2 regions of the Brevundimonas sp. KH_025 genome follow, and region 2 is predicted to be linked to the other one. Evidence: predicted binding sites of a transcription regulator. Region 2 holds the regulator's gene; the other holds the start of a gene.

What was found. The regulator HrcA, encoded in region 2, represses chaperone genes, less so after heat shock. The targets are predictions, from matches to a motif close to GTTAGCANTCNNNNNNNNNGANTGCTAAC.
Region 1: groES (co-chaperone GroES) is a predicted target of HrcA. The motif match lies at 3,231-3,259, and genes of this name have one in related genera.

What each region holds. Positions count from the first base shown of each region.
Region 1 is NZ_CM174501.1:2,972,730-2,978,549, forward strand. It holds gene AC3IS2_RS14700 (hypothetical protein) at 1-74, opposite strand, end outside; gene AC3IS2_RS14705 (LysR substrate-binding domain-containing protein) at 164-1,108, shown strand; gene groL (chaperonin GroEL) at 1,171-2,814, opposite strand; gene groES (co-chaperone GroES) at 2,874-3,161, opposite strand; gene AC3IS2_RS14720 (DUF2141 domain-containing protein) at 3,425-3,871, shown strand; gene AC3IS2_RS14725 (hypothetical protein) at 4,030-4,503, shown strand; gene AC3IS2_RS14730 (hypothetical protein) at 4,565-4,960, opposite strand; gene AC3IS2_RS14735 (DUF4260 domain-containing protein) at 5,026-5,406, opposite strand; gene pgi (glucose-6-phosphate isomerase) at 5,403-5,820, opposite strand, start outside.
Region 2 is NZ_CM174501.1:2,793,071-2,798,890, reverse strand. It holds gene pnp (polyribonucleotide nucleotidyltransferase) at 1-1,315, shown strand, start outside; gene AC3IS2_RS13820 (hypothetical protein) at 1,621-2,070, opposite strand; gene rph (ribonuclease PH) at 2,139-2,855, opposite strand; gene hrcA (heat-inducible transcriptional repressor HrcA) at 2,906-3,994, shown strand; gene grpE (nucleotide exchange factor GrpE) at 3,991-4,635, shown strand; gene AC3IS2_RS13800 (dienelactone hydrolase family protein) at 4,727-5,629, opposite strand; gene AC3IS2_RS13795 (alpha-ketoglutarate-dependent dioxygenase AlkB) at 5,704-5,820, opposite strand, start outside.

The DNA of each region.
Region 1 (5,820 bases), 180 kb from region 2:
GGCTTGCGCGCTTCCAGCAGGGCGCCGATCCAGCCCCACGCGGGTTCCTTATGAGTGCGATACATTTCTTCCATCAGTCGTCCTCCTTTCGTGTGACCCGAATATGCGGTTGACGCGGGGCGTGCACAAACGAGACGATGGAGTTCACGCATAAGGCTTGCTTATGGTTGACGTCCTGTCCCGCATTCCCGTCGACGCCCTGAGGGTGTTCGAGACCGCCGCGCGCCTGCTCAGCTTCACCCGCGCCGCCGAGGCCTTGGGCATGAGCCAGGCGGCGGTCAGCTGGCGCATCCGCGACCTGGAGCAGAGGCTGGATCGGCCCCTGTTCGTGCGCGGCACGCGGCAGGTGTCGTTGACGCCCGAGGGCGAGCGGCTGGCCACGGCGGCGACCGAGGCCATGACCTTGCTGCGGCGGGCCGTGGCCGACGTGGTCGAGGCGGATCAGGGGGTGCTGGCCATCACCACCCTGCAGACCCTGGCGACCCAGTGGCTGGCGACGCGGCTAGGGGCCTTCCAACTGGCCAACCCCGATCTGGCGGTGCGGGTGGACACCAGCTCCATCCTGTCCAGCCTCAGCGCCGACGGGCTGGACGTGGCCCTGCGTTTCGGTTCGGGTCAGTGGCCGGGCCTGGAGAGCCGCTTCCTGATGCCCGCCGTCTTCACCCCGGTCTGCACCCCGGCCATGCGCGACCAACTGGATCTGAAGACCCCCGCCGATCTGAAGCGCGCCCATCTGGTCGGAGACAAGGGCGAGTGGGCCGCCTGGTTCGCCGCCGCCGGGGTGGCCCCCGCCGACGCGGCCCCGCCCCCGCGCCTGACCGCCGACAATCAGGCCATGGAGGTGGCGGCCGCCCTCGGCGATCAGGGCGTGGCCCTGGGCTCGCCCATCCTCTACGCCCGCGAGTTGAAGCGCGGCCTGCTGGTCCGCCCCTTTTCTCAGACCGTCGCCTTGGCCGAGGGCTACTGGATCTGCTACCCGCCCGCCCGCCGCCTGACCCCCAAGATCGCCCGCTTCCGCGACTGGCTGCTGGACACGGCGCGGTCGGACCCGGCGGTGGTCGAGGGCGCGAGGTTGGCGGGACGCGAGGTGGGGGAAGCGGGGGCCTAAAGAAAAAGGGCGGGACCTTTCGATCCCGCCCTTCCTTGGTTCTAGCGTTGGTTGGCTTGGACTTAGAAGTCCATGCCGCCCATGCCGCCCATTCCGCCCATGTCGGGGGCGCCGGCGCCGCCCTTCTTGGGGGCGTCGGCGATGGCGGCTTCCGTCGTGATCATGATGCCGGCGACCGAGGCGGCCGACTTCAGAGCCGAACGGACGACCTTGGCCGGGTCGATCACGCCCATCTGGACGAGGTCGCCGTATTCTTCGGTCTGGGCGTTGAAGCCGAACGAAGCGTCTTTCGACTCCATGACCTTGCCGACCACGATCGAGCCTTCGACGCCCGAGTTTTCCGAGATCTGACGGATCGGAGCCTGCAGGGCGCGACGGACGATGGCGATGCCGGCGTTCTGATCGGCGTTGGCGCCCTTCAGGTCGACCAGCTTCTTGGAGGCTTGCAGCAGGGCCACGCCGCCGCCCGGGACGATGCCTTCATCGGCAGCGGCGCGGGTTGCGTTCAGGGCGTCGTCGACGCGGTCCTTCTTTTCCTTCACTTCGACTTCGGTCGAACCGCCGACGCGCAGGACGGCGACGCCGCCGGCCAGCTTGGCCAGACGCTCTTGCAGCTTTTCCTTGTCGTAGTCCGAGGTGGTGTCCTCGATCTGACGCTTGATCTGCGAGACGCGGGCTTCGATGCCCTCTTTCTCACCGGCGCCTTCGACGATGGTGGTGTCGTCCTTGGTGATCTGGACCTTCTTGGCCTTGCCGAGCATGTCGAGCGTGACCGTTTCCAGCTTGATGCCGAGGTCTTCCGAGATGACCTGGCCGCCCGTCAGGATGGCGATGTCTTCCAGCATGGCCTTGCGGCGGTCGCCGAAGCCCGGAGCCTTGACGGCGGCGACGCGCAGGCCGCCGCGCAGCTTGTTGACCACCAGGGTGGCCAGGGCTTCGCCTTCGATGTCCTCGGCGATGATCAGCAGGGGGCGGCCCGACTGAACCACGGCTTCCAGCACCGGCAGCATGGGCTGCAGCGAGGTCAGCTTCTTCTCGTGGAGCAGGATGAGGGGCTCTTCGAGGGCGACCTCCATCTTGTCGGCGTTGGTGATGAAGTAGGGCGACAGGTAGCCGCGGTCGAACTGCATGCCTTCGACGATGTCGACGGTGGTTTCGGCCGTCTTGGCTTCCTCGACCGTGATGACGCCTTCGTTGCCGACCTTGGCCATGGCCAGGGCGATCAGCTCGCCGATTTCAGCGTCGCCGTTGGCCGAGATGGTGCCGACCTGGGCGATTTCCGAGTTGTTCGAGACCGGCTTGGAGATGGTCTTCACTTCGTCCAGGGCCACGGCGACGGCCTGGTCGATGCCGCGCTTCAGGTCCATCGGGTTCATGCCGGCGGCGACGGCCTTCAGGCCCTCTTGCACGATGGCTTGAGCCAGGACGGTGGCGGTGGTGGTGCCGTCGCCCGCGTTGTCGTTCGCCTTGGAGGCGACTTCGCGGATCATCTGGGCGCCCATGTTCTCGAAGGCGTCTTCCAGCTCGATCTCTTTGGCGACCGAGACGCCGTCCTTGGTCGAGCGCGGGGCGCCGAACGACTTCTGGATCACGACGTTGCGGCCCTTCGGACCCAGGGTCACCTTGACGGCGTCAGCCAGGACGTTGACGCCCTTCAGCATCTTGTCGCGGGCGTCGGTGTTGAATTTTACGATCTTAGCAGCCATGAGCCTGCTCCTATCTGAATGTTTTTATTGAAAGAATTCTACGACAAATGGGGAGGCGATTAAGCCAGCACGCCCAGGATGTCGGATTCCTTCATGATGATCAGGTCGTCGCCTTCGATCTTCACTTCCGTGCCCGACCACTTGCCGAACAGGATGCGGTCGCCAACAGCGACGTCCAGGGCGACGAACTCGCCGTCTTCGTCACGGACGCCCTTGCCGACGGCGATCACTTCGCCTTCTTGCGGCTTTTCCTTGGCCGTGTCGGGGATGATGATCCCGCCCTTGGTCTTGGATTCTTCTTCAACGCGCTTGACCAGCACGCGGTCGCCGAGCGGACGAAACGCCATCGGACTTCTCCCTTAAACCCCCGAAGCGGGGCGTTTTGAAATGGTGGGCGGCGCCCCCGCGACCGCCGCTTTGGCAGCCGGTCGGCGAGAGTGCTAACGCTTGGGGCAAGTAGGAGGGCCGGTCCAAGGCGTCAAGGCGACGGCTGCGAAAGAGGGGCGGATTCTGGCCTATTGACTCCAAGAGCTTTAAATTACAAAGTTCATTGTCTTTGTGAAACCCGAGGGGCCGCTCCGGCTCCGGTCACGAGGGGAGGAGAGAGAAGATGCAAGCGGTTCAAAAGGCGGCCCTGGCCGCCGCCCTGTCGTCCTTCGTGCTGATGGGGGCCGGTTCGGCCCTCGCCGGCGATGTCGTCATCACCGTGACCGGCGTTCAGGCGCGCGGCGGCGACCTGCTGGTCGGGCTGCAGACGTCCGCCCAGTTCCTGAAGCATGAGGGCGACCACGGCGAGATCATCAAGGCGCCCACGGCCGGGCGCCAGGTCGTCATCCTGAAGAACGTGGCGCCGGGGGACTATTCCATCTCGGTCCTGCACGACATGAACGGCGACCAGCAGATGGCCCTGTCGAACGGCATGCCCGCCGAGGGCTGGGCCATGTTCCGCGGCGAGACCCTGAGGGCCGCCCCGACCTTCGATCAGGTCAAGTTCACCGTGCCCGCGAGCGGGGGCGCCGACGTGAGCGTGGCCATGCAGTATCCGTCCGGGGGCTGAGCCGGACGGGCGAAACGGCTCCTGGCGCATGACCGGGAGCCGATTTCGGCGGGGGTGCAAGATGACTGGAAAATGAACAAACCCCCTTGGGGTCGTTCAGCGGGGGCCTCCTAAAAAGGGGACAACGGATCAACCGGCTTTCGAAAGGAGCCCCCGCCATGAAGACCATTTCCAAGATCGGCGTCGGCGCGATGGCTCTGACGATGCTGGCGGCCACACCCGCCGCCGCCCAGAACTATCGCGACCGTGACCGCGACAACACCGGCCGCGACGCCGTGATCGGCGCCGTCGTCGGCGGCGTCGCCGGCGCCCTCATCGGCCAGGGCGACGGACGCTATATCGCCGGCGGTGCCTTGGCCGGCGCCGGCCTGGCCGCCGTGTCTTCCGACAGCGACCGCGACAACTGCAACTATTACCGCGGCGGCCGCTGCTACCGGAACCAGGGCCACTGGGAGCGCGAGCACGGCGTCAACAGCCGCGACGGCTACTACAACGACCGCTACGAAGGCCGTGACAACGGGCGCTATTACCGCGACGGCCGCTACTGGCGGAACCACGGCGAGTGGCGCAGCCACCAGAACCGCCGCGACCATCGCCACGACCGCGACTATCGCTACGACCGCCGCTGGTAGGCTCCAGCGCCGCGGCGAATGAAGGCCCGGCCGCAACGCCGGGCCTTTTTCGTGGCCGGCGTCAGCGGACGCCGACGGTCAATGTGTAGTTGGCGTGCTCGTCGCGGCGAGCGGCGTTGCGCATCAAATAGACCCGCACGACGTAGTCGCCGCTGGACGGCAGAACGCCGCGCCAGTCGACGACATTGGCCGCCCCGTCCAGGGCCGTGCCGTCGCCGCGGCTGGGCAGGACGTTGAAATAGGCTGAGGCGTTGGTGGTCTGCATCCGCACGGTCATGGTCTGGCCCCGACGCGCGCCGACGACGTAATCGACCGAGTCATAGCCGTGCAGATTGCCGTGCAGCGTGGCCGAAGAGGCGCCGCGCGCGAACTGGACCCTTTCAGTGCGGCTGTGGTCCTGGGCGGCGGCCGGCAGGGCTGTGGCGATCAGGGCGGCGAGGAGAAGGGGCTTGAGCATGGGAGCTTTCCAGGTTGAGGCCGTGGAACGGTGAAGCTGGCCTCGAGGTTCCGCCGCGCTGGTTCTTAGGCAGCGGCTCTTTGCGCTTTTCCGATCAGGCCCAGATGGGTGACGCCAAAGGCGTCCGGCGACTTCAGCCCGTAGCCGAGGGCGCGGTCGAAGCCGATGTGGGCCAGCCAGATCAGGGCAAGGGCGGTCACGAAGCCGCCGCCGGTCAGCAGGCCCGTCGCCGCCAGCAGCAGCGGCCCGATCAGGCTGTGGGCGAGGTTGTAGGCCCAGGCGCCGAGGCGCGGCCCGGCCAGATAGCCGAAAAAGGACAGGTCGGGCGCCAGGAAGAGGGCGGCGAACAGCAGCCACCCCTGGCCGAACCGGGCGTAGCCCAGGACGGAGACGGCCAGCAGGGCCAGGCCCTCCAGCCTCTGCCAGATCGGGGCGACGACGGTCACTTCAGCAGCCGGGTCAGCAGGGCCGCCGTCGAGGGGTCGAGGTCGGGCGAGGGCGCGCCTGCCGCGACGTCCCTGAGCACGGCCTTGGCCAGCACCTTGCCCAGTTCGACGCCCCACTGGTCGAAGCTGTTGATGTCCCAGATCACGCCCTCGACGAAGGTCTTGTGCTCATAGAGGGCGATCAGGGCGCCCAGCGCCTGCGGCGTCAGCCGGTCCATGAGGATGGCGGTCGAGGGCCGATTGCCGGGGAAGGTCTTGTGCGGGGCCAGGCGGTCGGCCTCGGCCTCCGACGCGCCCGAGGCGATCAGTTCGGCGTGAGCCTGGGCCTCGGTCTTGCCCTGCATCAGGGCCTGGCCCTGGGCCAGGGCGTTGGCCCACAGCGGGCTTTCCGAGGTCTCGCAGCGCCCATCCTTC
Region 2 (5,820 bases):
GCGTCGCGACATCATCGAGAACGCTCACCGCGTCGACGGCCGCGCCCTCGACAAGGTCCGCGCCATCGTCTCGGAAGTCGGCGTCCTGCCGCGCACCCACGGTTCGTCGCTGTTCACGCGCGGCGAAACCCAGGCCCTGGTCGTCGCCACCCTCGGCACCGGCGAGGACGAGCAGTACATCGACAGCCTGTCGGGCACCTACAAGGAGTCCTTCCTGCTGCACTACAACTTCCCCCCCTATTCGGTGGGTGAAGCCGGCCGCATGGGTTCGCCCGGCCGCCGCGAAATCGGTCACGGCAAGCTGGCCTGGCGCGCGATCCGTCCGATGCTGCCGACCAAGGAAGACTTCCCCTACACCATCCGTCTGGTCTCCGAGATCACCGAGTCCAACGGCTCGTCCTCGATGGCCACGGTCTGCGGTTCGTCGCTGGCCCTGATGGACGCCGGCGTGCCGCTGGTCCGTCCGGTCTCGGGCATCGCCATGGGTCTGATCCTGGAGCCGTCGGGCGAGTTCGCCATCCTGTCCGACATCCTGGGCGACGAAGACCACCTGGGCGACATGGACTTCAAGGTCGCTGGCACCTCGGAAGGCATCACCAGCCTTCAGATGGACATCAAGGTCGCCGGCATCACCAAGGAGATCATGGAGCAGGCTCTGACGCAGGCTTCGGCCGGCCGCCTGCACATCCTCGACGAAATGTCGAAGGCCATGGACGCGCCGCGCGCCGAACTGGGCGAGCATGCTCCCAAGATCGAAACCATCAAGATCCCGGTCGACAAGATCCGTGAAGTGATCGGTTCGGGCGGCAAGGTGATCCGCGAGATCGTCGAGAAGACCGGCGCCAAGATCGACATCGGCGATGACGGCACCATCAAGGTCGCCGCCAACGACCAGGAGAAGATCGACGCCGCCAAGAACTGGATCAACTCCATCGCCGCTGAGCCGGAAATGGGCGCGATCTACACCGGCAAGGTGGTCAAAGTCGTCGACTTCGGCGCCTTCGTGAACTTCTTCGGCGCCAAGGACGGTCTGGTCCACGTGTCCCAGATCGCTCTGGAACGCGTCGCCAACCCGGCCGACGTCCTGTCGGAAGGCCAAGAGGTCAAGGTCAAGTTCCTGGGCTTCGACGATCGCGGCAAGACCAAGCTGTCGATGAAGGTCGTCGACCAGGCCACGGGCGAAGACATCACCGACAAGATCAACGCCGAGCGCGCTGAACGCGGTGAACCCGCCCTGTCGGAAGACACCGGCGGCCGTCCGAAGCGTGAAGGCGGCGATCGCGGTGGCGATCGTGGCCGTCGCCGTCGCGACTAAGCCTTACGGCTGAAATGAAGAAGGCCCCGCTGGAAACAGCGGGGCCTTTTTTCTTTGTTAGGGCGCTATCGCACGCGACGCGGTCGCGCGCTGCTTGAGCGCGGCTTCTCCCTCCCCGTTCGGGGAGGGAGGCTGAGGCCGTCAGGCCGAAGTCGGGTGGGGGCGGCGTCGCAGATCAGCCGCAACGTCTCATCTCGGCCAAGCTCTATGTAAATCGGGCGTGGCGTTCCGTTTCGCCAAGCCCTCCCCACCCGGTCGCTAGCGCGACCACCCTCCCCGAACGGGGAGGGTGAGGCGGCGGCGCCTTACGCCCCACATTCCTTCGGCTTCTGCTCATCCGGGCCGTACATGGCGCAGGAGCGGTCGATCTCGCCCTGAATCATGTCGCAGGGGTTGGCGTTGTGGCACGGCGGACGGGACGCCGGGCTGACGGCGATGCAGCGTTCGACCAGGCGCTTCGACCGAGCCTCGCCGATTTCGGCCAGGCAGGAGCCGGGCTCGCCCGCGGGCTCTGCGGGCTTGTCGACGACGGGCTCAGGCGCCGGCTCAGTCTTGGGCCTGGGCGGCGCGACGGGGGCGGCAGGCGGCGCCTCCTGGAACGGCACGGCGTCGATCGGTTCCTGCGACAGCTTCGTATCGACGCCCAAGGCCGGCGCCTTGACGGGCGTCGACTGCGGCTGGCCGCAACCGGCCAGAAGGGCGGCCGACAGGGCCAGAAGAGAGGCGGCGAGGGCGGGGCGCATGACGGTCAGCATGGGCGGATCTCCGTTCGCGGAAGACCCCACCATGCCTTGATCGGCCCTCGCGGCCTAGTCCTGGAAAATCAGCGGCCCAGGGCGGCGCGTTGCAGGGCGAACAGGTCGGCGCAGCCGATCCCGGCCAGTTCGAACAGGCGGTCGAACTCGGGACGCGAGAAGCCGCGCTTCTCGCCCGTGGCCTGGATCTCGACGATGCCGCCGGCGCCGGTCAGGACGAAGTTGGAATCGGCCTCGGCGGTGGAGTCTTCCTCATAGTCGAGGTCCAGAACCGGCAGGTCGTTGAAGATGCCGCACGACACGGCGGCGACCTGGTCGATGATCGGGTTGGTCTTCAGCACGCCTTCGTCGGTCAGATAGTTGAGGGCCGAAGACATGGCGACCCAGGCGCCGGTGATCGAGGCGGTGCGGGTGCCGCCGTCGGCCTGGATGACGTCGCAGTCGATCAGCACCTGGCGCTCGCCCAGGGCCTTGAGGTCCACCACGGCGCGCAAGGAGCGGCCGATCAGGCGCTGGATTTCCTGGGTGCGGCCCGACTGCTTGCCGGCGGCGGCTTCGCGACGGCCGCGCGTGTGGGTGGCGCGGGGCAGCATGCCGTATTCGGCCGTGACCCAGCCCTGGCCGGTGTTGCGCATCCAGCCCGGCACCTTTTCCTCGACCGAGGCGGTGCAAAGCACCTTGGTGTGGCCGAACGAGACCAGGCACGAGCCCTCGGCGTAGCGGTTGACGCCGGTCTCCAGCGTGACGGCGCGGAGTTGTTCGGGGGTGCGTTCAGACGGGCGCATGGGATTTCCTTGGAACCAGGGCAGCGCGTGCTTATCCTGAAAGCGTGAGCCTGTATGCCCCCCATCCGTCGCCGTTCGGAAGCGCCCCCGCAGGCCTGGGGACGCTGGACGCCCGTGCGCGCGACATCTTCCGCCGCATCGTCGAGACCTATCTGGAAACGGGCGAGCCGGTCGGGTCGCGCACCATCTCGCGCGGCGGGCTGGCCCTGTCGCCGGCCTCGATCCGCAATACGATGCAGGACCTGACGCTGGCGGGCCTGCTGGCCTCGCCGCATACTTCGGCCGGGCGGGTGCCGACCCATGCGGGCTTGCGCCTGTTCGTCGACGGCCTGCTGGAGGTCGGCGACATCGGTCAGGACGAGCGGCGCGAGATCGACGCACGGCTGGCCGGGAAGGGCCGCAACTTCGAGGAGGCCCTGGACGCAGCGACAAACCTGCTGTCCGGTCTGGCTGGCGGGGCGGGCATCGTCGCCAGCCCGGTGCGCGACGCCGGCGTCAAGCACGTCGAGTTCGTGGCGCTCGGCCACGATCAGGCCCTGGCGGTGCTGGTCGGCGACGACGGCACGGTCGAGAACCGGCTGATGCCCCTGTCGGCGGGGGTGACGCCCTCGACGCTGTCCGAGGCCTCCAATTTCCTGAATGCCCGGCTGAAAGGCCGCCCTCTGGCCGAGGCGCGCACCGAGATGAGCGCCGAACTGGACGCCGCCCGGCGCGAGTTGGACGCCGCCGCCGCGCGTCTGGTCGAGGACGGCCTGGCCGCCTGGTCCGGCGGGGGGGAACGCGACCGGGCCCTGATCGTGCGCGGCCGCGCCAATCTGTTGCAGGACGCGGAAGCCCTCGAGGATCTGGAGCGGGTCCGCGTCCTGTTCGACGATCTGGAGCAGAAGGAACAGCTGATCGGCCTGCTCGACGGGGTCGGCGCGGCCCAGGGCGTGCGCATCTTCATCGGCGCCGAAACACGGTTGTTTTCGCTTTCGGGTTCCGCCGTGATCGCGGCGCCCTATATGACGGGTCGGCAGCGGATGCTGGGCGCCATCGGCGTCATCGGCCCCGCAAGACTGAACTATGCCCGTGTCATACCGTTGGTGGACTATACCGCCCGGGTGCTGGGCCGGATTCTGGACGGACAAGAGACGTGAACGACATCAACGACGCGACCCGGGACCAACTCGAGCAGGACATGGGAGAGTCCGCCATCGACGCCGCAGCCGAAGGCGCGGACGACGGCGACATGGCCGTGGTCGACGCCCTGATCGCCGAGCGCGACCAGTGGAAGGACCGCGCTCTGCGCGCCGTGGCCGACGCCGAGAACACCAAGCGCCGCGCCGAGACCCAGGCCAACGACGCCCGCGCCTACGCCATCCAGCGCTTCGCCAAGGATCTGCTGGGCGTGGCCGACACCCTGGAGCGCGGCCTGCTGTCGGCGCCCAAGGTGCTGGAAGGCGCCGAGGCCGACAGCGCCGCCGCCGCCATGGTCACGGGTCTGGAGCTGACGCAGAAGTCCCTGCTGTCGGCCTTCGACGCCAACGGCCTGACCCGCGTCGCGCCCGAGCCGGGCGAGGCCTTCGACCCGCACCTGCATCAGGCGGTGATGGAACAGCCCTCGGACAGCGTGCCGGGCGGCACGGTGATCCAGACCCTGCAACCCGGCTACGCCCTGTTCGGCCGCACCGTGCGCGCCGCCATGGTGGCGGTCGCGGCCAAGGGTTCCGGCCCGGCCTCGGGCGGCGCCTATTCGGAAGCCAACACGACCGGCGGGAATTTCGACGCCAAGGCGTGAGGTTCCGACCGCTTGAATGACGACGGCCCGGGGCAGACGCTCCGGGCCGTTTTCATTGGGGCTGAGCCCTCCCCCTCGAGAGGGAAGGGGGCTATTTCAGCTTCTGGTCAAAGAAGCCCAGCAACCTTTGCCACCCGTCCTTGGCGTCCGCCTCGCGGTAGCTGGGGCGATAGTCGGCGTGGAAGGCGTGGGGGGCGTTCGGATAGACCACGATCTCGCTGCCCGCGGCCCCGGCCCGGTCCAGCGCCGCGCGCATGGTCTCGACGCTGGCCACGGGGATGCCGCCGTCCTGACCGCCATAGAGACCCAGGACCGGGGCCTTGAGATCGGCGGCCAGATCGACGGGCCAGGGGCGACCAGCGGTCGCTTGCGCCTCGGTCGCTGTGGCGGCCGGGGCCAGCCGGCCGTACCAGGCGACCCCGGCGTCCAGGGCCGGGAAGCGGGCGCAGGCCTGCCACACCACCTTGCCGCCCCAGCAGAAGCCGGTGATGCCGACCTTGTCGGCCTTGGCCCAGGTCTGCAGCCCGATCCATTCCAGGGTCGCGGCGACGTCGCCCATGACCTGTTCGTAGCCGGCGGCCCCGACGATGGTCATGATGGCCGACATGTCGCTGAGCGGGGCCGGGTCTTCCTTGCGCACGAAGAAGGCGGGGGCGACGGCGGCGTAGCCCGCCTTGGCCAGGCGGCGGCAGACGTCGCGGATGTATTCGTGCACGCCGAAAATCTCGGACACGACAATCACGACGGGGAAGGGGCCTTCGCCGTCGGGCCGGGCCACATAGGCGGGCAGTTCGAACCCGTCGGGCGCAGGATAGGAGACGGTCGCCGTGACCAGTCCGGCGCTGTCGGTGGCGACCGGGCTGGCCGACTGGCTGAGTGCGGCGGGGGCGTAGGCGGCGAAGGCCACGCCGCCGAGGGTCGCGATCCCCAGACTGCGGCGGCTGGGGGCGATCTGGTCGGCGCTCAGGCCCTCGGGCCGAGTGATCAGGGTCATCGCGGGTCTCCGGTGCGGCTTCGGACGTCAGGCCGCGACTGTGGCCCGGCTTGCGACGCTGCGTCGAGTCCCGATCAGCGCGCGCGCCGCAGCGTCAGATTGATCCGCCCTCCGCCGGGGACCAACTGCGACGACCCCGCCAGCAGCCGGTCGATGCCGTGCCGCGCCAGCCTCGCCGGCCCCGTCAGGGC